Regions from separate parts of the Enterobacter cloacae complex sp. HYC074_NIDB genome, predicted to be linked through region 1. Evidence: predicted binding sites of a transcription regulator. Region 1 holds the regulator's gene; each other region holds the start of a gene.
The links. Region 1 encodes CRP, which controls carbon source genes, mostly activating them, when cyclic AMP is high. Its sites were predicted from a motif close to ATGTGANNNNNNTCACAT; they were not measured.
Positions count from the first base shown of each region.

Region 2: the regulator CRP is predicted to act here: its motif matches at 4,999-5,016, upstream of ldtB (L,D-transpeptidase).
Region 3: the regulator CRP is predicted to act here: its motif matches at 4,120-4,137, upstream of bhsA (multiple stress resistance protein BhsA).
Region 4: the regulator CRP is predicted to act here: its motif matches at 5,167-5,184, upstream of O1724_RS15355 (CidA/LrgA family protein).

Region 1 covers NZ_CP114214.1:4,349,679-4,357,093, reverse strand. The annotation lists gene O1724_RS21275 (YccS/YhfK family putative transporter) at 1-727, opposite strand, end outside; gene crp (cAMP-activated global transcriptional regulator CRP) at 785-1,417, opposite strand; gene O1724_RS21265 (OsmC family protein) at 1,728-2,132, shown strand; gene O1724_RS21260 (IS4 family transposase) at 2,209-3,300, opposite strand; gene O1724_RS21255 (phosphoribulokinase) at 3,487-4,356, opposite strand; gene O1724_RS21250 (YheU family protein) at 4,387-4,605, opposite strand; gene O1724_RS21245 (hydrolase) at 4,602-5,624, opposite strand; gene mdcA (malonate decarboxylase subunit alpha) at 5,853-7,415, shown strand, end outside.
Region 2 covers NZ_CP114214.1:1,542,809-1,550,223, forward strand. The annotation lists gene O1724_RS07590 (YqhG/Tai3 family protein) at 1-304, shown strand, start outside; gene O1724_RS07595 (glycoside hydrolase family 1 protein) at 455-1,831, shown strand; gene O1724_RS07600 (PTS sugar transporter subunit IIC) at 1,883-3,205, shown strand; gene O1724_RS07605 (GntR family transcriptional regulator) at 3,221-3,937, shown strand; gene ldtB (L,D-transpeptidase) at 3,979-4,899, opposite strand; gene O1724_RS07615 (ABC-F family ATPase) at 5,122-6,717, shown strand; gene O1724_RS07620 (glycoside hydrolase family 31 protein) at 6,809-7,415, opposite strand, start outside.
Region 3 covers NZ_CP114214.1:1,871,443-1,878,857, reverse strand. The annotation lists gene mfd (transcription-repair coupling factor) at 1-2,601, shown strand, start outside; gene ldtC (L,D-transpeptidase LdtC) at 2,747-3,712, shown strand; gene bhsA (multiple stress resistance protein BhsA) at 3,790-4,047, opposite strand; gene comR (TetR family copper-responsive transcriptional repressor ComR) at 4,293-4,928, shown strand; gene O1724_RS09160 (glycine zipper 2TM domain-containing protein) at 4,988-5,527, opposite strand; gene O1724_RS09155 (NAD(P)/FAD-dependent oxidoreductase) at 5,721-7,025, opposite strand; gene ycfP (alpha/beta hydrolase YcfP) at 7,262-7,415, opposite strand, start outside.
Region 4 covers NZ_CP114214.1:3,165,570-3,172,984, forward strand. The annotation lists gene pbpG (D-alanyl-D-alanine endopeptidase) at 1-21, opposite strand, end outside; gene O1724_RS15325 (Yip1 family protein) at 189-776, opposite strand; gene O1724_RS15330 (DedA family protein) at 934-1,506, shown strand; gene O1724_RS15335 (SDR family oxidoreductase) at 1,563-2,327, opposite strand; gene mdtQ (multidrug resistance outer membrane protein MdtQ) at 2,378-3,796, opposite strand; gene yohP (small membrane protein YohP) at 4,001-4,084, shown strand; gene dusC (tRNA dihydrouridine(16) synthase DusC) at 4,129-5,064, opposite strand; gene O1724_RS15355 (CidA/LrgA family protein) at 5,233-5,628, shown strand; gene O1724_RS15360 (CidB/LrgB family autolysis modulator) at 5,625-6,320, shown strand; gene cdd (cytidine deaminase) at 6,449-7,333, shown strand.

The sequences.
Region 1 (7,415 bases):
AGATATGCTCCTGCAAATCCAGCCCGACCTGGAAGATTCGCAGCAGCCGCTTGTATTCATGATTTTTGTTGGCGGCAAGCATGTGCAGCTGCTGATAGCACTGGCTGATCAGATCCACCACTTTTTGCTGGCGCGCCAGTAGCGGCGGCAGGGATTTTTCCGGGTCGGTATGTTGAGTGAGCAGGGTGTATTTTGCTTCGCAGTATTCAGCAAGCTGCACGTAGAGCAGGCTCAGGGATTCGCGCAGCGGCTGTTCCCGCCACAGCCAGAACCAGAACCAGTTAAACAGCCCGTACCACAGCGTGCCGAGGGCGTAGATCAGCAATGGCTCCCACACCGGCATGTTGCCTGCAAGGCTTAAGGTGAAGATGGCGGCAATCAGCGACGCGGGAAGCAGGCGGGCGTGTAGCGAGCTGATTTCGGCGGTGACGCCGAGCGTCATCGCCAGCACGGTCAGGATCAGAGGCAGAGGAATGTCGCGGGCCAGTAAGAGCTGTACGGCAAGGCTACAGCCGGCAAACAGGCAGCCGCCAATAATCAGACGTTTAAAAAAGCGTTTATGGGGCGTATCCAGACCGGCAATGTTGCAGCAGGCGGGCACGAGGGAAAACAGCAGGCCTTGCTGAAGATGTCCGAGGATCAGGCCCACGGCCACGGGAAGACACAACACCAGCGTTTGTCGCAGTGCGTAGTTAACTTCCGGGTGATAGATCAGCCTGCGCCACATGAGGAGTAGAGACAAAAACGGCGTGCCACCCTGCGGCGGCACGCCGTTTGACCGGAATTAACGGGTCCCGTAAACCACGATGGTTTTACCGTGGGCGGAGATCAGGTTCTGATCTTCCAGCATCTTCAGGATACGGCCCACTGTTTCACGGGAGCAGCCGACGATCTGACCGATTTCCTGGCGGGTAATTTTAATTTGCATACCGTCAGGGTGAGTCATGGCGTCTGGTTGTTTCGCCAGGTTCAGCAGCGTCTGCGCGATACGACCGGTTACGTCCAGGAAGGCGAGGTTACCTACCTTCTCAGAGGTCACTTGCAGACGGCGTGCCATCTGGGAAGAGAGACGCATCAGGATGTCAGGGTTGACCTGAATCAGCTGACGGAATTTCTTATAAGAAATTTCAGCCACTTCACATGCTGTTTTTGCACGAACCCAGGCGCTACGTTCCTGGCCTTCTTCAAACAGGCCCAGTTCACCGATAAAATCGCCCTGGTTCAGATAAGAAAGGATCATCTCTTTCCCTTCTTCATCTTTGATCAGCACGGCCACCGAGCCTTTAACGATGTAATACAACGTTTCCGCTTTTTCACCCTGGTGAATCAGCGTGCTCTTTGATGGGTACTTATGAATGTGGCAATGAGACAAGAACCATTCGAGAGTCGGGTCTGTTTGCGGTTTGCCAAGCACCATGCGCTGTTATCCTCTGTTATAAGCTGTCACCAGAGTCATAAGATGCATCCGGACTCTGGGGTTGCAATCGAATTCTTACCCATACCTGGGAAGTCGGCTGTCGTAACGTTTCGCAGCCAGTAAAGTTTGATGTCCTCTGCATACATGTGTAACGTCAATGTATTACTGTAGCATCCAGAGTGTTTTAGCATAGCTTTCGCCGCGTGTCTCCTGGTGTCTCGCTTCAGCATGACGCAGGTCGCCTTCCGTTGCGAGAAATGTAACGTACACGTAATCTGTCATAAAAAATGCAACGTTGGAGTGAGTGAATATGCAAGCGCGTGTGAAATGGGTTGAAGGGTTAACGTTCCTGGGCGAGTCTGCTTCCGGGCATCAGGTTTTGATGGATGGCAACTCCGGCGATAAAGCGCCAAGCCCGATGGAGATGGTGCTGATGGCGGCGGGCGGATGCAGCGCGATCGACGTGGTGTCGATCCTGCAAAAAGGCCGTCATGGCGTGACCGATTGTGAAGTGAAGCTGACGTCAGAACGTCGCGAAGAGGCGCCACGCCTGTTCACGCATATTAATCTGCACTTTATCGTCACCGGCAAAGAACTGAAGGATGCGGCGGTCTCGCGTGCGGTTGACCTGTCTGCGGAGAAATACTGCTCTGTGGCGTTAATGCTGGAGAAAGCGGTAAACATCACCCATTCGTATGAAGTGATAGAGGCTTAATTATTGGGGCATCGTGCGTGTTGATGCCCTCACCCTAACCCTCTCCCACGGGGCTGAGGGATCCCCAGTAATATGGTCATGCCACCATGACCATATTACTGTACTCTTTTCCCAGCTTTTTCATCTCGTTACCTATATTCAGTCGCCTTACTTTATCAGGCTCATGCCGGATCACTTCTTCTGCCAGACTCAGGTAGGACAGAACCCGTTTATGCCTGACGCTGCTTGCCTGATAGTGCCTGTGTAAGCACTGTCTTTCGGCCCTGTAGCCTGCCAGCCACATCACCAGACTTGCCATCGCCGCCACCATATTCAGTACTTCCAGTCGTCCTTTTCCCTGGCTCCGGCTCAGCCTCAGACCGAACCCGAAGCGTGGACTCTTGTCGTCCCGGAAGTTTTGTTCTATCTGCATTCTGCGGCTGTACAGCGCCATTATCTGGTGTGGCTCCAGACCTTCTGCATTACTGAACAGCAGCCACGGCTCCCGTGCGCTGCTGCGGTGTTCCCGCTGTGTTTTTGGCATTCCGCCCTTTCCATGACGCCCTGCTTCCGGGCGCCTGTGCAGATAAAACCGTCCGTAACAGGGCGTACGTGGTTTACGGGACAGGACACCGTGCCCCACGCAGACCGGTTGCCCGGAGGCCTCAAGCTCGCTGATTTTCATCCACTTTTTTTCTCCGTCCAGCCGGAAGCTGATGCAGCCCCTGACCCTGCCGGTAAAGCTCCAGCCCAGCTGGCTGACATGCCGGAACCAGTCTGTTCTGAAGCCGGCATCCGTAATGACGGTGACGGCTTTATCTTTCGGGATGGCATCATGGAGGCGGTCAAGGAAGCGACACTGTACATCGCTGTTCTGCGCCAGCTCTGCGGGAACCACCTCACTCATAAGAGGAAGTGAACGACCATTACAGAGCAGGCTTGCCCGCAGAAGATGCCAGTTCCTGTCATGCCAGCCTGTCCAGTCGACAGCGATAACACAGAAGGGCATCACGGAGGTGATGGCATGTGTGAGGTGGTGCTGAATACGGGGAATATCACGCTGGAGAGCGGTATTGCCCAGGGCACGGTCAACCCGTTTAATTTTATTTTTGACGTGCGCCCTGCCGGGCAGGGTTCGTCCCAGGCTGGTCAGGGTCAGTCTGGCGCCGTGGGTGAGGGCAACAGCCATGGAAACAAGGACATTAACCCGAAAGCTGTGAATGTCCGGTAAAGACGCGGAGAAAAATTTCTGGCAGACTGTCTGTAAAGGCACGATGAGGTCTCTTCTGATTTGTTAGCGCAACCAGTAGATCACACTTCATCGTGCTTTTCATTTTTCTGGGGAACCCTCAGCCCACGGGGAGAGGGAACATGTTCACGCGATTTGCTTTCCTTCCATCAGCCGCTGCACCAGCGGTGTCATGATAAGTTCCATTGCCAGCCCCATTTTTCCCCCGGGCACCACTAACGTATTCATGTGCGAAATAAACGAACCTTGTAGCATCGCCAGCAGCCAGGGGTAATCAATGCCTTCCAGGTTGCGGAAGTGGATCACCACAAAGCTCTCGTCCAGGGAAGGGATGCTTTTTGCGGCGAACGGGTTGGAGGTGTCCACGGTGGGGACGCGCTGGAAGTTAATGTGGGTTCGGGAGAACTGCGGCGTCAGGAAGTTGATGTAATCTTCCATGGAGCGCACCACCGAGTCCATGACCGCCTCTCGCGAATGGCCGCGCTCGCTCATGTCACGCGTCAGCTTCTGGATCCACTCAAGGTTAACAATCGGCACCACCCCCACCAGCAAATCCACGTGGCGCGCCACGTCGTGCTGAGGCGTCACCACGCCGCCGTGCAATCCTTCGTAAAACAGCACGTCAGTCGGTTCCGGCAGCGGCTGCCAGGGCGTGAACGTGCCGGGGACCTGGTTCCAGGGCACGGCTTCATCGTAGGTGTGGAGATACTTGCGGGACTGCCCGGTACCGCTTTGCCCGTATTCACGGAAGGTTTGCTCCAGCAGGCCGAAGTCATTGGCCTCCGGGCCGAAGTAGCTGATGTGTTTACCCAGATCGCGCGCCTTGCGGATGGCCATATCCATCTCCGGGCGCGTGTAGCGGTGAAAGCTGTCGCCTTCTACCTCGGCCGCCCGTAAGTTAAGCTGGGCGAAGATCTTGCGGAAGGCGAGGCTGGTGGTAGTGGTTCCCGCCCCACTCGAACCCGTAACGGCAATAACCGGATGTCTGGCAGACATAGCAACTCCCTGACTGGAAAAGTGTAAAGATCAGCCATGAAACGCGTTGCGGGGCATGATATTGACCGTCTCATGCAGTTCGGACCATACCAGCACCACGTCGCCGCTTTTAAGCTGGCGCTTAACATCGTTGACCTTTTGTTCAAGCGAACGTTCATGTTCACCATAATCGGTGCCTTCGCGCAAGACAAAGCTTTCAATCAGATTATCGAGCGTGTCGGGAGAGAGATCCTGCCAGGGAATAATCATTTTTTACCGTCCAGATAGGCCGTTAACCAGTCGGGAATACGCGTCTCAAGCCACATTTTTGGCCGACGCAGCGTGCCGCCGACAAAACCGACGTGTCCCCCGAATTGGGTGAGCTGATACTCCACGTTGGCCGGCAGATGATCGGGCGCCGGGATCGAGTGATGATCCATAAACGGATCATCTTTGGCGTGGATAATCAGCGTGGGTTTCGTGATTTGATTCAGTAAAGGCATGGCGCTGCACTGACGGTAATAGTCAATCGCATCGGCAAAACCGTGAATTTTCGAGGTGATCAAATCATCAAACTCGCGCAGGCGCTTCACGCGTTTGAGCTGTTGCAGCGTCACAGGCAGCGTATCCGGATAGGCCTTCAGCTTGCGCGCGGCGTTGGCTTTCAGCAGGTTGAGCAGGTAGCGCTGGTACACTCGCGAAAAGCCCTTTTCCATATGATAGCTGCACTGCTCCAGCATAAACGGCGCAGAGACAATCACCGCCGCATCCAGCGGTACGGCGTCGCTCTCCTTCGCCAGCAGACAGGCCAGCATATTGCCGCCCAGCGAATACCCCACCGCTGCCGTTGGCGCCTCGCCGAAATTGTCTCTTAGCCAGCGCAGGAACCAGGTGCCGTCCTCGGTTTCACCCGAGTGATAAATGCGTTTCTGACGATTAGGCTCGCCGCTGCATCCGCGAAAATGCATCACCACCCCAAGCCAGCCGCGGGCTTTCGCCGCCTCAATGAGTCCGTGTGCGTAAGGGCTGTGCAGGCTGCCTTCCAGACCGTGAAACACTACCAGACGGGGTTTATGTCTGGCCCGATCCGGATCTTCGCTCCAGGCGAGATCCAAAAAGTCGCCATCCGGCAAATCCAGGCGTTGCCAGTGCGGGGTGAACTGTACCTTGCGGCGGATCAGGCGCGGCAGCATGGTTTGCAGGTGAGGGTTAGCCACACCGCGCATGGGCACGAACTCTGCGCTCTCTTCGGCTGCAATGTCGAAGTCTGAGGGAATGATTTGGGTCATAAGGGCGATGCTGATTCTTGTCAGAAATTAACTATACCTTCCGAATTGTACCCCGTTTAGCCCGTTTTTCCGAAACATGAACTGATCCCGATCACAAATATTTACCTCGATTATTACTCTCAGGCTAATGATTTGCCTCTACGCTTAATTGATGCCTTTCTCACCAGAGCGCACACTTTACTCAACGTTAAGCAAATCAGAATGATGTGCTGAATCAGGAGGTTAATAATGTTATCTGGGCAAACACCCACCCGGCAATGGAACACCCGACGCAGTGAGAAAGCGCGTCGTCTGGCGTCCGTACCGGTGCAGGGCAAGGTACTGCCAACCGGCGATCTTGTCGCCATGCTGGAAAAACTGATCGCACCAGGCGACAAAGTCGTTCTGGAAGGCAACAACCAGAAGCAGGCGGATTTCCTTTCCCGTTCACTGGCGGAAGTGAACCCGCAAATCGTGCACGATCTGCATATGATCATGCCGAGCGTGGGCCGCAGCGAACATCTGGACATCTTTGAGAAAGGCATCGCCCGCAAGCTCGACTTCTCCTTCTCCGGTACGCAAAGCCTGCGCATTTCGCAGCTGCTGGAGGATGGTCAGCTCGAAATCGGGGCGATTCACACCTACATCGAACTCTACTCACGTTTATACGTCGACCTTTCGCCAAACGTGGCGCTGATTGCCGGTTTTAAAGCGGACCGCAAAGGCAACCTCTATACCGGGGCGAGTACCGAAGATACCCCGGCGCTGGTGGAAGCCGCCGCGTTCCACGACGGCATCGTCATCGCGCAGGTGAACGAGCTGGTGGATGACGAGTGCGACCTTCCGCGTGTGGATATTCCGGGCTCGTGGATTGATTTTGTGGTGGTTGCCGATAAGCCGTTCTTTATCGAACCGCTTTTCACCCGCGACCCACGCCTGATCAAACAGGAACACATCCTGATGGCGATGATGGCGATTAAAGGCATCTACGCCGAACACCAGGTGCAGTCCCTGAACCACGGGATTGGCTTTAACACCGCAGCGATCGAGCTGCTGCTGCCAACCTACGGCGAACAGCTCGGACTCAAAGGCAAAATCTGTAAACACTGGACTTTGAACCCGCATCCAACGCTGATCCCGGCCATCGAAAGCGGCTGGGTGGAGAGCGTCCACTGCTTCGGCGGCGAGCTGGGGATGGAAGAGTACATCCGCGCTCGTCCGGACGTGTTCTTTACCGGTGCTGACGGCTCCATGCGCTCTAACCGCGCCTTCTGTCAGCTGGCTGGTCAGTACGCGGTCGATATGTTTATCGGTTCCACGCTACAGGTCGACGGTTACGCTAACTCCTCAACCGTGACCCGCGGCCGTCTTTCCGGCTTCGGCGGCGCGCCAAACATGGGCCACGATCCGCACGGTCGTCGCCACGCCACACCGGCCTGGCTGAACATGATCACCGAGCCTGACCCGATGCAGCGCGGTAAAAAGCTGGTTGTACAGATGGTGGAAACCTTCCAGGCGGGCGTGAAGCCAACCTTCGTGGAAAAACTCGACGCTGTTGACGTCGCGAAAGCCTCCGGTATGCCGCTGGCGCCGGTCATGATTTACGGCGATGACGTCACCCACGTGCTGACGGAAGAGGGGATTGCTTACCTCTACCGGGCGAAAAATCTGGAAGAGCGTCGCGCCATGGTCGCCGCCGTGGCGGGTATCACCGATATCGGTCTGGGCGTTGACGCCAAACGCGTGGCGGAACTGCGCCAGAGCGGCAAGGTTGTGTATCCGGAAGATATGGGCATTCGTCGTACCGATGCC
Region 2 (7,415 bases), 2.0 Mb from region 1:
AGAGTCGATACCTGAACAAGACCTGCTTGGATCTGATTACTTCGCTTATGCGCAGGACTATGATCCCGCCTGGGTGTCGGCGTTAAATGTCGGGCCAGCCAAATCGTTTATGGGAGGTGAGGTTATGCCAGTCTGGATCGGGAGAGAAAACGGCGGAAAAGTAGAGTTGCAGGTATTCGTTCGTCGTGAGGCTGGCGCATGGAAGATATACAGGGTTCGTGATGTCACCGACAACTATGAGCATCCCATATTCAATGCCGGAGCAATTGCCCAGGCAAAAGTTGCAGCCGAAAGCGGGCTTTAAACGTTAAACAGGAACTTAGCCTCGGCAACTGCCGGGGCTTTTTATTTCCATCAACCTCACAAAAAACGATCCACACCTTTGATCGACATTTCATCTTCGCCTATATGACTAGTCATGAAATTTAAATGACTAGGCATAAAGGGAGCAACCATGAACAAATCACTGCCAGCCAACTTTTTATGGGGCAACTCGGTATCCAGCATGCAGACGGAAGGGGCCTGGAATGAGGGCGGGAAGGGGATGTCGGTGTATGACATTCGGGAAGCCGGTGAAAACATCTCTGACTGGAAAGTGGCGACCGACTCCTACCACCGCTACCGGGAAGATTTCGACCTGATGCAGGATCTGGGCATGAACTGCTACCGCTTCCAGATCTCCTGGAGCCGCATCTGCCCGCAGGGTGACGGCGAGTTCAACGACGAGGGCATCGCCTTTTACGACCGCTTTATTGACGATTTGCTCGCCCGCGGTATCGAGCCGATGGTCTGTCTCTACCACTTCGATATGCCGCTGGCGCTGGCGCAGGAGTACAACGGCTTCAACGATCGCCGCGTGGTGGACGCCTTTATCCGCTACGGCAAAAAGATGATCGACTGCTTCGCTGACCGGGTGAAGTACTGGCTGACCTTCAACGAGCAGAACATTTTCCATATGCCGGAAGCTTTTCGCATTTCCGGTTACATGAAAGGTGAGCAAACCCTGCGTGAGCTGTATGAGCTTCAGCACCATGCGATGGTGGCGCACATGACTCTGACCGAATACCTGCACCAGACTAAGCCGGGCAAGCTGATGGGCGGCATGCTGGCGCACCAGCTGATTTATCCGGCCACCTGCAAACCGCGCGATATCTTCTGCGCCCAGCAGTACGACGAATTCCTCAACCAGAACCTGCTGCGCGTCTTCGCGGGCCAGGGCTACAGCCCGGCGGTAATGGCGGTGGTGGAGCAGGAGGGCTTCGGCGATATCTACCGCGCAGACGATCTCGCGCTGTTTGCGCGCACGAAGAACGACTTTATGGCCTTCAGCTACTACGCCAGCAAAACGCTGGACAGCGATGCCATCCCGGAAGGCACGCCGGTTAACTATTACCTGCTGCACGGCGAGAAAAACAATCCGTACCTGAAGGCCACCGAGTGGAACTGGCAGATCGATCCGCTGGGCTTTCGCACCATCATCACCCGCTACGCCAACGACTGGCGGATGCCGGTATTCCCGATTGAGAACGGTATTGGGGTGATTGAGTCCTGGGATGGCGTGAATCCGGTTGAGGACACCTACCGCATCGACTACCACCGGGCGCACATCGAGGCGATGAAAGCGGCAATATTCGAGGATGGGGCAGAGGTGATGGGCTATCTCGGCTGGGGGTTGATTGACATTCTCAGCTCGCAGGGTGACATGCGCAAGCGCTACGGCGTGGTCTACGTCAACCGTGAAAATCACGACCTGAAAGACCTGAAGCGCGTGCCGAAGAAGAGCTACGCGTGGTTAAAACAGGTTATCCATACTAACGGACGCGAGATGTAAGCCGTACGCTGCCGGGCCGTTTTTGTTACTGATTAATGGGAACACTCCGCTATGTCTGAAACAAAAATAACACCGCACATGCAGTCTTTTGTCGATAAATTTGTAGAGTTCTCGGCGCGCCTGGCAAACCAGGTGCATCTTCGCTCCCTGCGCGATGCCTTCGCCACGGTAATGCCGATTTTCATCCTTGCCGGTCTGGCGGTGCTGGTGAATAACGTGGTGTTCCCGTGGATTTTTGCGGGCGACACGCTTACGCAGTTTAAGGTGTGGGGCGAGGCGATTATCAACGGCACGCTGAACATCGCTGCGCTGCTGCTGGCCCCGATGATCGCCTGGTCGCTGGCGCGCAACAAAGATTTCGACAATCCGGTCTCGGCAGTGGTTATCGCCGTCAGCAGTTTCATTATCATGATGCCGATGCGCTTACAGATTACCCCCGTCGGCAGCGACGCCACGGTGAACGTCACCCAGGTTCTGACGTTCACCAATATTGGCTCCACCGGGATTTTCGCCGGGGTGCTGATTGGGCTGCTCTCAACCGAGCTGTTTATCGCCATTTCACGGCTGAAGGCGCTGCACATTTCGCTCGGGGAGAACGTACCGCCAGCGGTGAGCAAATCCTTTACCGCGCTGATCCCGACGATCCTCACGCTCTCCCTGTTTGCGGTGCTGGCGGCCATACTGGCGAACGTGCTGCACACGGATCTGATCCATCTCATTACGACATTTATTCAGCAGCCGCTGCGGTTGATCAACACCAGTCTGCCCGGGACGATTTTCATCTACAGCTTCGGTAACTTCCTGTTCACGCTCGGTATTCATCAGTCGGTGGTCAACAGCGTGGTGCTGGAGCCGTTCCTGCTGATCAATACCAATGAAAATATGCTGGCCTTCGCCAACGGCCAGCCGATCCCGCACATCATCAACAACATCTTTGTGCCGACCTTTGGCATGGTGGGCGGGACGGGCAGCACAATCTCATTGCTGATCGCTATCTTCATCTTCTCAAGACAGAAATCAGCGAAGCAGGTGGCGCGTCTCTCGCTGGCGCCGGGTCTGTTTAACATCAACGAGCCGGTGATTTTCGGCCTGCCGATAGTCTTTAACCTGCCGCTGATGATCCCGTTTGTGCTGCTGCCTGCTATCGGGATTTACTTTGCGTGGCTCTGTACCACGCTGGGGTTCATGTCGCGCTGCGTGGTGATGATCCCGTGGACGACCCCGCCGATCCTTAGCGCCTGGCTGGCGACGGCGGGGGACTGGCGGGCGGTGGTGGTGCAGTTGGCAATCATCGTATTTGGTGTATTCTTCTACCTGCCTTTCCTAAAGGTGGCCGAGCGAGTGGCCTTGAAAAACAGCGGGATAGAAAACTAACTGAAAGGAAGGACGATGGCGGCGAAGTACATCACCATAGCGCGGGAAATTAAAAAACGCATCATCAGCCAGCAGTACGCCGCCAATGAACCGCTGCCGGACCAGTTCGCGCTGGCGGCGGAGTTCAGCACCAGCCGGATGACCATTCAGCAGGCGATGCGCCAGCTGATCGTTGAAGGGCTGGTCTATACCCGACAGGGGCAGGGCACGTTCATCCGCAAAAATTTCCTCCAGCTTTCCCAGTGGGATCTCTCCGGCAGCGACTACTTCGGGGCGACCAAAACCTGGGAACATTTAGGCACGGTGAGCAGTCAGGTTGTGCACTTCGAACTGCGCTTCCCGAACGAGAAAGAGCAGGCATCGCTGATGATAAATCCGGATACGCCGATCTATGACTTTATCCGTCTGCGTTTACTGAACGGTGAGCCGATGTCTCTGGACGCCACGGTAATGCCGCTCAATCTGGTCCCCGGTCTGAACAAAACCCATCTTGAAAGTTCGGTATTCCGGTATGTGCAGGAGACGCTGGGGCTGAAGATCATGGGATCGTATCGTGTGGTGCGGGCGCTGAAGCCCAGTGCGCTGGATATGCAGCACCTTGTCTGCGAGCCAACCGACCCGGTGCTGGAGGTAGAGCAGGTGATCTATCTGGAAGATGGTACGCCGCTGGAGTACGCCCATTGTCACTATCGCTATGACCATGGCGGCATCGTTATCGTGAATAACGGATAAAAAAAAACGGACTTCAAGGTCCGCTTTTTTAATTATCACGATTAGTTTAAACGCACCGGCATACCGGAACGGTTCTGAATCGCCTGGTCAACGATGGTCGTGTCAACATCCGCCTGAGAGGTGACGGACTGCACCGCGCTGGTCAGCTTAATCGGTACGATTTCGTTGTTGTTGATCTGATCTTCGCTGGTGGACAGCGGGTTATGCACTTCAATGTAACGGCTGCCGTCCGGCTCTGACGTCGCTTTCACCGGTTCGTTAATGAACTGCACGCGCGTACCAACCGGCACGTTATCGAACAGGAATTTGATGTCTTCATTACGCAGACGCACGCAGCCGTGGCTTACGCGCAGGCCGATACCGAAGTTGGCGTTTGTACCGTGGATGGCATACAGACGACCAATGTACAGCGCGTACAGACCCATCGGGTTATCCGGGCCGGCAGGCACAACGGCTGGCAGCGGTTCACCGGCAGCAATGTACTCAGCGTGCATTTTGGCGGTCGGCGTCCAGGTTGGGCCCGCTTTCTTACGCTCCACTTTGGTGGTCCAGTTCAGCGGGGTGTCTTTACCCAGCTGACCGATACCGATAGGCAGAACGATCACGGTGTTGGTGCCTTTCGGGTAGTAATACAGACGCATTTCGGCGCTGTTAATCACGATACCTTCGTGCACGGTATCCGGCAGGATCAGCTGCTGTGGAATGTTGAGTACGGTACCCGCTTTCGGCAGATACGGGTCAACGCCCGGGTTCGCTTCCAGCATGTTAGACAGGCCGAGCTGATACTGCGCCGCGAAGTATTCCAGCGGCTGAGTGTTACCTTCCGGCACCGTCACCACCTGGTTTTCACCCACCAGACGGCTTCCGTCTGTCGGCAGGGGATACGTCACCGCAGACGCGGTCTTACAAAAACCTACTACGGCTAACGCCGCCGCAAAAAGCGTTGTTAATTTCATGTTCATGTTATGCGAGGTATCTAAGCCATTCTGGCGATGAGTTGATAAGTCTGAATCAGTAATGGGAGCGCATTATATGTGCATTCCCGTTAACTGGGAATTCAGATGTGTACGAAATCACATTTTTTTCGATTTTGTTAAAGTTTAGTGGATTACCGCAACACGGGATCTCAATTCGGAATTGTGGCATAATGCCGCGTTTATCACACTTTTCGCAGGAATCTCTCCGTGTTAGTTACCAGCAACGTCACTATGCAGTTTGGCAGTAAGCCGCTGTTCGAAAATATTTCCGTCAAATTTGGCGGCGGCAACCGTTACGGCCTGATTGGTGCCAACGGTAGCGGAAAATCCACCTTTATGAAGATCCTCGGCGGTGACCTGGAGCCAACGCTCGGTAACGTGTCGCTCGACCCTAACGAGCGCATCGGTAAGCTGCGTCAGGATCAGTTCGCCTTCGAAGAGTTCACCGTGCTCGACACCGTGATCATGGGGCACGCGGAGCTGTGGGAAGTGAAGCAGGAGCGCGATCGTATCTACGGTCTCGCTGAGATGAGCGAAGAAGACGGTTACAAAGTGGCCGACCTGGAAACGCAATACGGTGAAATGGACGGCTACTCTGCGGAAGCGCGTGCGGGCGAGCTGCTGCTGGGCGTCGGCATTCCGGTTGAACAGCATTACGGCCCGATGAGCGAAGTCGCGCCAGGCTGGAAGCTGCGTGTGCTGCTGGCGCAGGCGCTGTTCTCTAACCCGGACATCCTGCTGCTCGACGAACCAACGAACAACCTGGACATCGACACCATCCGCTGGCTGGAGCAGACGCTGAACGATCGCGACAGCACCATGATCATCATTTCGCACGACCGTCATTTCCTGAACATGGTGTGTACCCACATGGCGGATCTGGACTACGGCGAGCTGCGCGTTTATCCGGGCAACTACGATGAGTACATGACGGCGGCAACCCAGGCACGTGAACGTCTGCTGGCCGACAACGCCAAGAAGAAAGCGCAGATTGCGGACCTGCAATCCTTCGTCAGCCGCTTCAGCGCCAACGCCTCTAAGTCGCGTCAGGCGACCTCGCGTGCGCGTCAGATCGACAAAATCAAGCTGGAAGAGGTTAAAGCCTCCAGCCGTCAGAACCCGTTCATCCGCTTCGAGCAGGACAAGAAGCTGTTCCGTAACGCGCTGGAAGTGGAAGCCCTCACCAAAGGCTTCGATGAAGGCCCGCTGTTCAAAAACTTCAACCTGCTGCTGGAAGTGGGCGAGAAGATTGCCATCCTCGGCGCCAACGGCGTGGGTAAATCCACTATGCTGAAAACCCTGGTGGGTGAACTGCAACCGGACAACGGAACCGTGAAATGGTCTGAAAACGCGCAGATTGGTTACTACGCGCAGGACCATGAATATGAATTCGAAAACGATCTGACTGTCTTCGACTGGATGAGCCAGTGGAAGCAGGAAGGCGACGATGAGCAGGCGGTACGCAGCATTCTGGGGCGTCTGCTGTTCAGCCAGGACGACATCAAAAAGCCCGCCAAAGTGCTCTCCGGTGGTGAAAAGGGCCGTATGTTGTTCGGCAAGCTGATGATGGAAAAACCGAATATTCTGGTGATGGACGAACCGACTAACCACCTGGATATGGAATCGATCGAATCCCTGAACATGGCGCTGGAGATGTATCAGGGCACCCTGATCTTCGTCTCTCACGACCGTGAGTTCGTCAGCTCGCTGGCGACCCGCGTGATCGAAATTACGCCAGAGCGCGTGGTGGACTTCACCGGTAACTACGAAGATTACCTGCGCAGTAAAGGTATCGAGAGTTAAAAAATAGCCGGGTGGCGGCTTCGCCTTACCCGGCCTACATTTTATCCCCTCTCCCTGTGGGAGAGGGTTAGGGTGAGGGCTACAGGCCGCACTACACCACCCACTCGCCCCCTTCAACTCCATTCACCCGCAGCGTACGTTTTTCCCCCGCCGGTAATGATACCTTCAGCGCCTTCCATGCCGGACGATAGTCGCCGCGAGCGTTCACCTTCAGGTTGATGGTTGCGCCATCGCACACCATTTCCCATTCCACCCACAGCGCATTGCCGTTCAGGTAGCCCCAGCTTTCACCGTCGTCTTCAAACAGCAGCCCCGAGGTTGTGCCGACGCCTTTCACCGGGAACAGCTTCAGCTCACGGGTATCGTCTTTATCGGCGCTCACGTGACGGATGCGCTCGCTGAGCGGCAGACCGGCCCCGGCGCGCACCAGCAGCGGCAGTTTTTCCAGCGGCGCATCAAGGACGATCGCTTGCCCGCCCGCATACCACGCGTGAGTGTAAAAATCGTACCAGCCGGTTTCGTTATCCGGCAGCCAGACGCGGCGCTCGCGCTGCCCGGCTTCGACGACGCTGGCGACCAGCAGGTCGCGGCCCAGCAGGAAGTCGTCGCACTCTTCAAAGGTCTGCGCATCGTGCTCGTGGTCGAGGAAGGTCGGGCGCAGCATCGGTTCGTCGTCGGCGTGCGCCTGCCAGAGCAGG
Region 3 (7,415 bases), 2.3 Mb from region 1:
GTTAACACCGGGGATATCGACGCCAGTGCCAGCCGCTTTGAAAGCGAAACGCGCGCCCGCTTTGAAAACCGGGGCGTTGACCCGATGCGTCCGCTGCTGCCGCCGGAAATGCTGTGGCTGCGTACCGACGAGCTCAACGCCGAGCTGAAACGCTGGCCGCGTATGCAGCTCAAAACCGATTCGCTTGCCGATAAGGCCGCCAACACTAACCTCGCCTTCCGGATGCTGCCTGACCTGGCCGTTCAGGCGCAGCAGAAATCGCCGCTGGATAATCTGCGCAAGTTTCTTGAGTCCTTCACCGGGCCGGTGGTCTTCTCCGTTGAAAGTGAAGGTCGCCGTGAAGCGCTGGGCGAACTGCTGGGAAGGATCAAAGTCGCGCCAAAGCGTATTCTTCGCCTGAGCGAAGCGACCGGAAATGGCCGTTACCTGATGATCGGCGCCGCCGAACACGGATTCATTGATACGCTCAATAACCTGGCGTTGATATGTGAAAGCGACCTGCTGGGCGAGCGCGTCGCGCGCCGTCGTCAGGACAGCCGTCGCACCATCAACCCGGACACCCTGATCCGCAACCTGGCCGAACTGCACCCCGGTCAGCCGATTGTTCACCTGGAACACGGTGTGGGTCGCTATCAGGGGATGACCACCCTCGAAGCAGGTGGCATCAAAGGTGAATACCTGATGCTGACCTACGCTAACGACGCCAAGCTGTATGTTCCGGTGTCGTCCCTGCATCTGATCAGCCGCTACGCCGGGGGCGCGGAAGAGAATGCGCCGCTGCACAAGCTGGGCGGCGATGCCTGGGCGCGTGCACGCCAGAAAGCGGCGGAAAAAGTGCGCGACGTGGCCGCCGAGCTGCTGGATATTTACGCTCAGCGTGCGGCCAAAGAGGGGTATGCGTTTAAGCATGATAAAGAGCAGTACCAGCTGTTCTGCGACAGCTTCCCGTTTGAAACTACGCCGGATCAGGCCCAGGCCATCAACGCCGTGCTGAGCGACATGTGCCAGCCGCTGGCGATGGATCGCTTAGTCTGCGGCGACGTGGGCTTCGGTAAAACCGAGGTGGCGATGCGCGCCGCTTTCCTGGCGGTTGAGAACAACAAGCAGGTGGCGGTGCTGGTGCCGACCACCCTTCTTGCCCAGCAGCACTTCGACAACTTCCGCGACCGCTTCGCCAACTGGCCGGTACGTATCGAAATGTTGTCCCGCTTCCGCAGTGCCAAAGAGCAGACGCAGATCCTGGAACAGGCAAGTGAAGGCAAAATTGATATTCTGATCGGCACTCACAAACTGCTGCAAAGTGACGTGAAGTGGAAAGATCTGGGGCTGCTGATCGTCGACGAAGAGCACCGCTTCGGGGTGCGCCACAAAGAGCGCATCAAAGCGATGCGCGCCAACGTCGATATTCTGACCCTGACCGCAACGCCGATCCCGCGCACCCTGAACATGGCGATGAGCGGCATGCGCGATCTGTCGATAATCGCTACCCCACCGGCGCGCCGTCTGGCGGTGAAAACCTTTGTTCGCGAGTACGACAATCTGGTGGTGCGCGAGGCGATCCTGCGCGAAGTGCTGCGCGGTGGCCAGGTCTATTACCTGTACAACGACGTTGAAAATATTCAGAAAGCCGCCGACAGGCTGGCAGAGCTGGTGCCGGAAGCGCGCATCGCCATTGGTCACGGCCAGATGCGCGAGCGCGAGCTGGAGCGGGTGATGAACGATTTCCACCACCAGCGTTTCAACGTGCTGGTGTGTACCACCATCATTGAGACCGGAATCGACATTCCGACGGCGAACACCATCATCATCGAACGGGCGGATCACTTCGGCCTGGCCCAGCTGCACCAGCTGCGCGGGCGGGTCGGGCGTTCGCACCATCAGGCCTACGCCTGGCTGCTGACGCCGCATCCGAAGGCAATGACCACCGACGCGCAAAAGCGTCTGGAAGCGATCGCCTCGCTGGAAGATCTGGGCGCTGGCTTTGCGCTGGCGACCCACGACCTGGAGATCCGCGGCGCCGGTGAGCTGCTGGGTGAAGACCAGAGCGGCTCCATGGAAACCATCGGTTTCTCGCTGTATATGGAGCTGCTGGAAAATGCCGTCGACGCGCTTAAAGCCGGACGTGAACCGTCTCTGGAAGATCTCACCAGCCAGCAGACCGAAGTGGAACTGCGCATGCCTTCCCTGCTGCCGGATGATTTTATTCCTGACGTGAATACCCGTCTGTCGTTCTACAAACGCATTGCCAGCGCGAAAAGCGAAGGCGAGCTGGAAGAGATCAAAGTCGAACTGATTGACCGTTTTGGGATATTGCCCGATGCGGCGCGCAACCTGCTGGATATTGCCCGCCTGCGTCAGCAGGCGCAGAAGCTGGGCATTCGCAAACTTGAAGGCAATGAGAAAGGCGGTGTAATTGAGTTTGCCGAAAAGAACCACGTCGATCCGATGTGGCTGATTGGCCTCCTGCAAAAACAGCCGCAGCATTTCCGTCTTGATGGCCCTACGCGTCTGAAATTTACTCAGGATCTGACGGAACGTAAAACCCGCATGGACTGGGTGCGTAACTTTATGCGTCAGTTGGAAGAGAACGCCATCGCATAACGGTTTCCCCCGCCAGCGCCCGGCTGGCGGGGGGACAATTTACAAACTCTTTGCACTTCGCCCGATCTTCCCGACTATACATTCGCCATAATTATCATTAACGCCTTATAAAACAATAACCTTATCATTTGTATGGATTATCATAATGATGATTTCTTCGCGTTTTACCCGCTGGTTAACTCTGGTTGCGCTGGCCGCGACGGTTGCCGTCGCGCTCCCTGCTCGCGCCAATACCTGGCCTCTTCCGCCCGCCGGCAGCAACGTCGTAGGTGAAAACCGCTTTCACGTGGTTGAAAACGATGGCGGCTCGCTGGAAGCGATTGCCAAAAAATATAACGTCGGGTTCCTGGCGCTGTTGCAGGCCAACCCGGGCGTAGATCCGTACGTGCCCCGGGCGGGCAGCGTACTGACGATTCCGCTGCAAACCATCCTGCCGGACGCGCCGCGTCAGGGCATTGTGATTAACCTCGCCGAGCTACGTCTGTATTACTACCCGCCGGGCAAGAACGAAGTGACCGTCTACCCTATCGGTATTGGTCAACTCGGGGGCGATACGCTCACACCTACCATGGTCACCACCGTCTCTGATAAGCGCGCTAATCCTACCTGGACCCCGACGGCAAACATTCGCGCCCGTTATAAAGCTCAAGGTATCGACCTGCCCGCCGTGGTACCTGCTGGCCCGGATAATCCGATGGGGCATCATGCAATTCGCCTGGCGGCATATGGTGGGGTTTATCTTCTGCACGGAACGAATGCGGATTTCGGGATCGGGATGCGCGTCAGCTCCGGCTGCATTCGCCTGCGCGATGACGATATCAAAACGCTCTACCGCGTGATCGCCCCTGGCACGAAAGTGAATATCATTAATACGCCGATTAAAGTATCTGAAGAGCCAGGTGGCGTCCATCTGGTTGAGATCCACCAGCCGCTATCGAAAAACATCAATGACGATCCGCAGACGTTGCCGATTAATCTGAATGCCTCGATGGTGAGCTTTAAAACGAATGCCAACACCGATGGCGCAGTGATGGAGCGGGCGATGGAAGCACGTTCGGGGATGCCAACCGATGTTACGCGGCATCATGAGGTTGCTCAGCAGTCAATGTAAAGCAGCAATAACGACAAACGCCCTGCATCAGCAGGGCGTTTTTTATTGCAGTGGCATAACGGAGGGTTGCGTTACGCTTATTTGTAGATAACTGCGGTACCGTGCAGGGTGTTAGGACCGGTCACAGAGGTGATGCGGAATGATTTCGCACCCATTTCGTCAGCTTTTTGCGCCAGCTGATCTTCCAGAGAGCCCAGGTTAGTCCCGGCAGTGGCAGAGATGGTACCGACTTTCTGCTGGTCTGCTGGAGTGGATTGCACTTCAACAGCAGCGAAGCTTGCGAAAGAGAGTGAACTCAGAACGGCGGCAGCGATGAGGGTTTTAACGTTTTTCATGATTTTATACCTTTAGGCAGATGATGTAGTGGTCGTTAGTTATTTAGTTAACGATCGATAGGTAAATGATAGATGTGATCCAGGTCACACGTCAACTCATTTTTATAATGGTCGTTAAATTAATTTCATTTGCCTTATATTTCAAAAAGATAAAATTAAATTATTTTTCAGAAATCACCGCTGGTCGTTGCAGACGTTTATTTTTATAATGACTATTCAACAAAACAACAGAGGACCAACGGCACATGACAACCGATGTCACGCGTTGCGCAAAGAAAAGCCGTGGCCGACCAAAAGTGTTCGACAGGGATGCGGCGCTCGATAAGGCCATGACGCTCTTCTGGCAGCATGGGTATGAAGCCACGTCGCTTTCCGATCTCGTGGAAGCTACGGGTGCTAAAGCCCCTACCCTGTACGCAGAGTTCACCAACAAAGAAGGCTTATTCCGGGCCGTTCTGGACAGATACATCTCGCGCTTCGCGGCAAAACATGAAGCCCAGCTATTCTGTGAAGAAAAAACGGTTGAGCAGGCATTACAGGATTATTTCACGGCAATCGCGACCTGCTATACCAGCAAGGACACGCCTGCGGGGTGTTTTATGATCAACACCTCCGCGACCCTCGCGGCATCGTCTAAAGAGATTGCCAACACGGTCAAATCGCGACATGCGATGCAGGAGGAGACGCTCAGCACGTTTCTGGCTCAGCGTCAGCTGCGCGGCGAAATCCCGGCGCATTGCCGTCCGCAGGAGCTGGCCCAGTATCTGAGCTGTATTTTACAGGGGATGTCCATCAGCGCCCGTGAAGGCGCGACGCTGGAAAAATTGCAGGGGATTACGCACACAACGCTGCGCCTGTGGCCTGAACTTCTTAAACTCTGACGCAAAAAAAAGCTCCTCAGCCTGAGCGCATGAGGAGCTAAGTTCAGAGAACATCTTTTTTACACTTTGTTATTCAGTATCAGCTGACCATTGCTGTCGAGAGGGATCTGCGTACCAGGATCTTTATCCATGCGGATTTTGCCCTGCTGATCGCCAATTTTGTAGGTTACGTCGTAGCCCAACATTTTTTCAGACTTGTCATACACGGTTTTACAGCGCTGCTGCGTTGTGGTGTAGGTATCATTTTCCTGCATCGCGCCCTGCACCTGGTTACCGGCATAACCGCCACCCAACGCACCAACCACCGTCGCGACATCCTTACCACGGCCGCCACCAAACTGATGACCAATAACCCCACCAGCAACCGCGCCCAGCACGGAGCCAGCGATACGGTTTTCATCCTGAACCGGACGACGATGGGTGACAGAAACATTACGGCACTCCTGACGAGGCGTCTTGACCGTCTCTTTGATCGGTGTAGCGGAAACCACCTGCGCATACTGCGGGCCACGATCAAGTACGTTCAGACTGGCAACGGCAGCCACACCTAACGCAGCTGCGACGCCAATCCCTATACCCGCCAACATTGATTTATTCACGGGACTTCCTCCTTTGTTGCAATTGGTAGCAATTTTGCAGCGCAATAAACGCTTCGCCAATAAGATAAAGGATCAAAATCAGGGTTGTTGGCCGGGACAACGTGGGTTTAAGAGAACTCTTAAGCGTCAGGAGGGAAATGCACAGCATGATGTGCTAAGAATTCCCTCCGGAGGGTCCGGAGGGAGAGAGAAATTAGTGCAGCTTCAGGCGTGGACGGATCACGCGGTTGATGCGGCCAACCAGCATCATCAGGCCGGTTTTGAAGTAGCCGTGCAGCGCAATCTGGTGCATACGGTACAGAGAAATGTACACGAAGCGGGCGATGCGCCCTTCCACCATCATGGAGCCGCGCATCAGGTTACCCATCAGGCTGCCCACGGTGGAGAAGTTTGAGAGCGACACCAGAGAGCCGTGGTCTTTGTAGACATAGGCTTTCATCGGTTTGCCTTTTATCTGCGCCAGGATGTTATGCAGCACGAGGCTTGCCATCTGGTGCGCAGCCTGAGCGCGAGGCGGGACAAATCCGCCTTCCGGACGTGCGCAGGAGGCACAGTCGCCGATGGCGAAGATGTCCGGATCGCGCGTGGTTTGCAGCGTCGGCTCTGTCACCAGCTGGTTAATGCGGTTTGTCTCCAGCCCACCGATATCTTTCATGAAATCAGGCGCTTTGATCCCCGCAGCCCAGACCATCAGGTCGGCCTGGATGTACTCGCCGTCTTTGGTATGCAGGCCGCCCTCATCCGCGCTGGTCACCATGGTCTGGGTCAGCACGCGCACGCCCAGTTTAGTCAGCTCGTTGTGCGCCGCGCCGGAAATACGCGGCGGAAGCGCAGGCAGAATGCGTTCACCTGCTTCCACCAGCGTCACATTCAGCGCTTCGTTAGTCAGCCCTTTGTAGCCGTAGCTGTGCAGCTGCTTGACCGCATTGTGCAACTCCGCCGATAATTCAACGCCCGTTGCGCCGCCGCCCACGATAGCAATGTTGACCTTGCCGTTAGCACCCATGTTGTTGGTGTACTTCAGGAACAGGTTAAGCATCTCCTGATGGAAACGACGCGCCTGATGCGGGTTATCCAGGAAGATGCAGTGCTCTTTTACGCCTGGGGTGTTGAAATCATTGGAGGTACTGCCCAGGGCCATCACCAGCGTGTCATAGGCCAGCTTGCGCTCAGGAACCAGCAACTCGCCTTTATCATCACGCAGCTCAGCCAGCGTGATGGTTTTGTTTTCACGATTGATATCCACCACCGAACCCAGCTGGAACTGGAAGTGGTGGTTACGCGCATGCGCCAGATAGCTGAGCGCATCCACGCCCTCATCCAGCGACCCGGTCGCCACTTCGTGCAGTAACGGCTTCCACAGATGGCTGTGGTTACGATCCACCAGCGTGATTTTGGCTTTCTTACCGCGACCCAGTTTCTTACCCAGCTGCGTCGCCAGCTCCAGTCCGCCAGCACCACCGCCGACAATCACTATCTTTTTCAATGGCGTAGTCAACGTGACCCCCTCAAATTATTAACCAATTGTTAATTAAAAGTTATATAAATAACCCTTAATTAACAACAGGTTACTGCGCTGAAACCGTTCAGATTCATTGAGAATAGCACGTCAGGCGCATTGGTCATACCAAAATTGATATGTATCAAGTTTTGATGGTTTAAAAGTAGACAACTCTGACAAAAAAGAGGCCCGGTACGCTTTCACGTACCGAGCCTTTATCAGGTTCAGGGAGATCAGCCCAGCGTTTTAAAGGCTTTAATACGCTGCAAGTGCGGGGAAATGTTTTTGAACTTGTGGGTCTGCTCTTCGTCCCAGACAATTTCGTAGTAATGGTGCAGAAGCTCGGCGGCGCGGGAGCTGTTCAGCGCTTCATCGTTGCGGGAGAGG
Region 4 (7,415 bases), 1.2 Mb from region 1:
TGACACTCGAAATTTCAGCATGATGAGACTTCTGATAATGATTCACGCACGTTATGACGTACACCGCCTGTGTCGACGGATAAACACAGGCTGGCTTCGGCATCATAGCGGTCACCGTGCGTTGTCGCCAGCTGAGAATCATAACCAGATGCTGCATTGCTGGCATTTACGCCAGCAATGCAGGGAACTTAGAAGAGACGGTATCCATAACCCCAAAGAATAACTGTCAGGGCCAGTAGCGCCTCCAGGACCAGTACGCCGATGGCAAGCGTAGAGCTGGAGAAGCTCAGGCCCTCTTCTTTATTGATATTGAGGAAGGTTGGCACCCCTACATACAGCAGATAACCGGTATAAAAGAGGGCAACCGTACCGATCAGCGCGCACAGCCAGACCAGTGGATAGAGCGCGACAATACCGCTTAAAAACAGCGGGGTCGCGACGTATCCGGCGAAGACCATACAGTGTGCCAGCGACGGGCGCTGCGGATAGTTGCGCGCCATCCAGTGGATGACCCGCCCCATCACCGCCACCCCGGCCAGCATCAGGCCATAAAACAGAATGGCCAGGTACAGTCCGGTAAACCACGAAAGCTGAACCACGGTGCCGTCACCAAAGTTCCAGCCTATCTGCGTAGTACCAATAAATGCGCAGACCACCGGCACCGCTGCCATCAGCAGGACATGGTGGGTATAGTGATGCGCGACCGTTTCGTTCTCGTTACGGATGACCTGCATTTCACGATCGGGATGGGAGAAAAGTCCCCAGACATGGTTCATAACGCCCCCTTGTTGTCGGCCCGTCAGCGATAGCTTAAGTATAATGCAGGCTTTAGATTATTTTATGTACAGTGGGAAATTTCCGTTGATTGCCGCGCGGTTGATGGATGGGGTATATGATTAACGCAGGCATAGTAAGGGAGACGACGTTTACTTAATGGATATCAACGGTCTTATTGAACAATATGGATACGCCGCGCTGGTGATCGGCAGCGTGGCAGAGGGCGAAACCATCACGCTGCTGGGCGGGGTGGCTGCACATCAGGGATTGCTGAAATTTCCGCTGGTGGTCGCCGCTGTCGCGTTGGGCGGTATGATTGGCGATCAGCTGCTCTACTTTCTGGGGCTGCGCTTTGGCCCGACGCTTTTGCAACGTTTTGCCAGGCATCAAAAGAAAATTCGCCGTGCTCAGCGGCTTATCCAGCGACGTCCCTGGCTGTTTGTGATTGGCACCCGCTTTATGTACGGCTTTCGCATCATTGGGCCAATATTGATTGGCGCGAGCCGCTTACCGCCGAAAATCTTCCTGCCGCTGAACATTCTCGGGGCGATTGCCTGGGCGCTGATTTTCACCACGCTTGGCTACGTGGGTGGCGAAGTAATAGGCCCGTGGCTGCATAATCTCGATCAGCATCTTAAACACTGGGCCTGGTTGATCCTGGTTGTTGCGGTGGTGATTGGGGTACGGCTGTGGCTGAAGCATCGTGAAAAGCGGCGGGATGAAGAGTGAGTTCGGCCTGCTGCCCTCACCCCGCCCCTCTCCCACAGGGAGAGGGAGAAGGGTATCTACCCTTCCGGCTTAAACTGCGGATTCGCCAGCATAAAACCGCCGTCAACGATAAACGACTGCCCGGTGGTGTAGCTGGCGTCACTGTCACACAGCCACGCCACCAGGCTGGCAATTTCTTTGGTATGCCCTGGCCGTGCCAGCGGGATTTCCGGCATTGAGCCTTCTTTCACTTCGCTGTCGTCCATATCATTCATCGGCGTGGCGATCGCACCGGGCGCAACGGCGTTCACCAGAATCTTATGTTTAACCAGCTCCAGCGCCATCGACTTGGTTAACCCGCCCAGCGCATGTTTGGCCGCCGTATAGGCGCTGGCGTCCGGCAATGGCGTATGTTCATGCACCGAGGTGATGTTCACGATCCGCCCCCCTTCCCCCTGCTTCACCATCTGACGCGCCGCGATTTGCGAGCAGAGAAACGCGCCGTCCACGTCAACGGTGAATATGTGCCGCCAGTCGTCAAACGACAGGTCCAGAAATGGCGCTTTGTTCATCGCCCCGGCATTATTAACCAGCACATCCAGCCGCCCGAAACGCGTAATCAGGGTTTCAATGGCCTTTGCGCCTTCCGGTAAATGGCTTAAGTTGAGTTGAATGGCCTCGGCACGCTGCCCGCGCGCTTCAATTTCACGGCAGGTTGCCAGCGCCCCTTCCTCATCTGAGTGCCAGGTCACCCCGATATCAAACCCGCGCTCGGCCAGCATCAGGGCCGTCGTTTTGCCAATTCCTGAATCCGATGCGGTAACAATTGCGACTCGCGTCATACTCACCTCCTGAAAATCTGCAAAGAGGTAAGTATAGATAATGCGCAATGTTAGCCGCGATGATATCCGCCACCCAGCGCGGAGGTGAGCTGGAGCGTGGCATCCACGTACTGACCTTTCAGCATCAACCCGGCAATACGCTCTTTGAGCGCCGGAATTTTTGCTTCACTCACCCGGGAGCTGGCAATGATCCCCGCGCTGAAGCGCGCCTGCGCCAGCGCGACGACGCGCGCCGCATCTTTTTCGATCTGCTGCTGGTGCTGATTTTTGGCGGTCAGCGTTTCCACTTCGCTGGCCGTCCGGGCGACCTGGTTTACGGCATCTACCACGGCCTTGTTGTAGTTCGCCACGGAGAGGTTGTTTTGCGCCTGGGCGATATCCAGGTTCGCATTCAACCGACCGCTGTCAAAAATTGGCAGCGTCAGCCCCGCGGTTACGCCCATTTGCTGCGCAGATGAGCGGAACAGGTCGCTCAGGTGCAATGCATCCTGCTGCAAAAACGCCATCAAATTGATGTCAGGGTAGAACGCGGCTCTGGCGGCATCGACTTCGCTCATGGATGCTTCGATATACCAGTGCGCCTCCTGCAAATCCGGGCGCCGAGCCAGCAGTTCATAACCGAGCGTTGATGGCAGCGATGCCTCTGCGTCAGGTAAGGCATGCCGTGCGAGCGTGACTGAAGGGGTATTGGTCAACGCATTCAGACGCGCCTCAATGGCCTTCATTTTGCCGTGCACGTCAGCGAGCTGTTCATCGGTTTTGCTGGCACTGATATCCGTTTCAACCCCTTCCACCGAGGAGGTAATGCCGTGCTGATAAAGCTCCCTATCGGCACCGATGATATTTTCCTGCTCCCGTTTGATCTGCGCGAGCACGTCACCCACCGCGGCCTCGGTCTGCCAGTCCCAGTACAGCCGCGCGACGCTGCTGGCGAGCAGCTGGCGGGTCTGCTCCAGCTCCGCTTTTTGCGCATTCACCTTACCGATGCGGGCCTCAATTTGGGCGCGGTTTTTACCCCATAAATCCAGATCCCAACCCGCCGTCAGACCAAAGGTGCCGTTGGTATACCAGGGGCCGGTGGTCCCCGCTGCCGGGTCGGTCAGTGCAAATGGCCCCATCAACCCCTCTGCCGACATCTTTTGCCGTTCCACATCTGCGGAAAAATCCATTTGTGGACCCTCAGCAGCGACAGCGGCTTTCGCCTGTGCTTCCGCCAGGGTGATACGCTGACGGGCAATTTGCATATCCGGCGCATCCGCCAGCGCTTTGTCGATCAGCGCGTTGAGCTGGGGGTCGTTAAAGTCTTTCCACCATTCGCTTTTTGGCCAGTCGGCATGACGCAGTTGGGTATTTACAGTTGCGGCGGCGGCTTGCGTTTTTACTGGTGACACCGTGGCATGTTCCGGCGCGCAGGCGGCCAGCATAAAAACAAGAGGAGCACTCAGAGATAAAGTAAGAGAACGTTTCATTACGCCATGAACTCAAAAAAAATAAAGGCGCAACTTACGCTTACTGACGTTCCGTTTTTTAGTAACGCGTGGCAATCCGCATATTGTTATACATTTTCATATCCGGAAATTTATTCCCCAAGACAATGAGTTAATTTCATGTATTCATGCTAATTATGAATTGACTGCTACACTTACTTCGACAGACATACGCAGGAGAGGCGAATGAAAATATTATTGTGGGTTATTTTGATTATATTTCTGATAGGGCTGCTGGTGGTAACCGGCGTATTCAAGATGATTTTCTGATTCCGTTGCCCGGCTCCGCGCCGGGCAAACTCTTCACACTTCGCTCAGGACTTCGACTGGATCACCCGGGCAATATCCGCAGACGTCTGTAGGGTACGGATCTCCTGAAATAATCCCAGCGCGTCGTCGTACTCTTTACGCAAATAACTCAGCCACTGTTTAATGCGCGCGACGTGATACAAGCCGGTATCGCCCTGCTTTTCCAGCCGCGTGTATTTTTGCAGTAGTTTCACCACATCCGCCCACGGCATCCGCGGTTCATTATATTTCACCACCCGGCTGAGGTTCGGCACGTTCAGCGCACCGCGGCCAATCATCACGGCATTACAGCCGGTCTCTTTGAGGCAGGCCTGCGCGCTCTCGTAATCCCAGATTTCGCCGTTGGCAATCACCGGAATCGTAAGCCGTTTGCGGATCTCGCCAATCGCCTGCCAGTTAATGCGCTCGGCTTTATAACCATCCTCTTTGGTTCGCCCGTGCACCACCAGCTCGGTGGCGCCCGCCTGCTGCACCGCGTCAGCAATTTCAAACTGCTTATCGCCGCTGTCCCATCCCAGACGGACTTTGACCGTCACCGGCAGATGCGATGGCACTGCCTCACGCATGGCCTTTGCGCCGCGATAAATCAGCTCCGGATCTTTAAGTAGCGTCGCCCCCCCGCCGCTGCCGTTGACCAGCTTTGACGGACAGCCGCAGTTAAGATCGACGCCGTACGAACCAAGCGCTACCGCGCGGGCGGCGTTTTCAGCCAGCCACTCAGGATACTGGCCGAGCAGCTGGACGCGCACCAGCGTACCGGACGGCGTGCGGCTCTGACGATGCAGTTCCGGACAGAGACGATAAAATGATTTTTCTGGCAGCAACATATCGACCACGCGCAGAAACTCCGTCACGCAGAGATCGTAATCGTTCACCTCGGTAAGCAGCTCGCGCACGAGAGAGTCGAGCACGCCTTCCATCGGGGCCAGTAAAACACGCATTCTGAGTACCTGTGAAAAAAGACGCGCTATAGTAGCTGCTCTCTATGTATGTTGAAAGCCCGGCGTTCCATTCCGGAATGTCTGGTATGCCCAAAATTCATGATGTGATCCGTGGCACATTTTCAGGTTTAATTGTATGATGAATACGTCTCAGCAAGGACTTTCACCATGAGCAAATCACTGAATACTATCTGGCAATACCTTCGCGCCTTCGTCCTCATTTATGCCTGCCTGTACGCCGGCATTTTTATCGCTTCGCTGCTGCCGATTACGATACCCGGCAGCATTATCGGCATGCTGATCCTGTTTGTACTGCTGGCATTACAGGTGCTGCCCGCAAAATGGGTCAACCTAGGGTGCTTCGTTCTCATTCGCTACATGGCCCTGCTTTTTGTGCCTATCGGCGTTGGGGTTATGCAGTATTACGATGTGCTTAAAGCGCAGTTCGGCCCGATTGTGGTCTCCTGCGCCATCAGTACGCTGGTGGTTTTCCTGGTCGTCAGCTGGAGTTCACACATTGTGCATGGCGAACGTAAGGTCGTCGGGGAGAAAACAAAAAAATGATGGCGAATATCTGGTGGTCCCTACCGTTAACCCTGGTGGTGTTCTTTGCTGCGCGTAAGCTTGCGGTGCGTTTCAAAATGCCGTTGCTCAACCCGCTGCTGGTCGCCATGGTGGTGATTATTCCTTTTCTGCTGCTCACCGGCATTTCTTATGAGCGTTACTTCGCCGGGAGCAAGATCCTTAACGATTTGTTGCAGCCTGCCGTGGTGGCGCTGGCGTTTCCTTTATATGAGCAACTGCATCAGATCCGCGCGCGCTGGAAATCCATCATAACCATCTGCTTCGTGGGGAGCCTTGTTGCGATGATCACCGGCACCTCGGTGGCCTTAATGATGGGCGCATCGCCGCAGATCGCCGCCTCTATCCTGCCTAAATCCGTCACCACGCCGATTGCCATGGCCGTGGGCGGCAGCATCGGGGGCATTCCGGCCATCAGCGCCGTGTGCGTGATTTTCGTCGGTATCCTGGGCGCGGTGTTTGGTCATACGCTGCTGAATATCATGAAAATTCGTACCAAAGCGGCACGCGGTCTGGCGATGGGTACCGCCTCGCACGCGCTGGGCACCGCACGCTGCGCGGAACTCGATTATCAGGAAGGGGCATTCAGCTCGCTGGCGCTGGTGATCTGCGGGATTATCACTTCCCTGGTCGCGCCGTTTATCTTCCCGATTATTCTGGCAGTAATGGGCTAAAATTTGCGATGCGTCGCGCAAATTTCATTTTCATTTCATAAGTTGCACACATAATGAGATTTGGATCACATATAAAGGCCGTACGGCTCCGTACACTACCGATCCATTAACCTTGATGAGGCAACGTCATGCATCCACGTTTTCAAGCTGCTTTCTCTCAGCTTGCAGAGAATTTGCAATCAGCCCTGGCTCCGGTTCTGGCGGATGCGCATTTCCCCGCCCTGCTGACGGCAGATCAGGTCACGACGCTTAAACAGGCAACGGGGCTGGACGAAGACGCGCTGGCTTTCGCCCTGCTGCCCCTGGCGGCTGCCTGCGCCCGCGCTGACCTTTCCCATTTTAACGTAGGCGCAATTGCGCGCGGTGTGAGCGGGACCTGGTACTTCGGCGGAAACATGGAGTTTCTCGGTGCGACCATGCAGCAAACCGTCCACGCGGAGCAGAGCGCCATCAGTCACGCCTGGCTACGCGGCGAAAAAGCCCTGCGCGCCATCACCGTCAACTATACCCCTTGCGGCCACTGCCGCCAGTTTATGAATGAGCTGAACAGCGGTCTTGAACTGCGTATCAACCTGCCGGGACGCGCACCGCATACGCTGCGTGATTACCTGCCGGATGCTTTCGGCCCGAAAGATCTTGAGATCAAAACCCTGCTGATGGACGAGCAGGACCACGGTTATGCGCTCTCAGGGGATGAGCTGAGCGAAGCGGCCATTGCCGCCGCCAATAAAAGCCACACGCCATACAGCAAATCACCAAGCGGCGTCGCCCTTCAGTGCCGCGACGGCCGCATCTTCACCGGCAGCTATGCAGAGAACGCCGCATTTAACCCGACGCTGCCTCCGCTCCAGGGTGCACTGAACCTGCTTAGCCTGAACGGGTATGACTACCCGGATATTCAGCGCGCAATCCTGGCTGAAAAGGCCGATGCGCCGCTGATCCAGTGGGACGCGACCGCAGCCACGCTGAAAGCGCTGGGCTGTTCAACCATTGACCGCGTGCTGCTGGCATAATCTGTTCGGCGGGCAGAGTTGCCCGCCAGTCTGACGAAAAACCCCTCAGTTGAATCGCTGTTTCTTGCGCTAACCAGGCGGG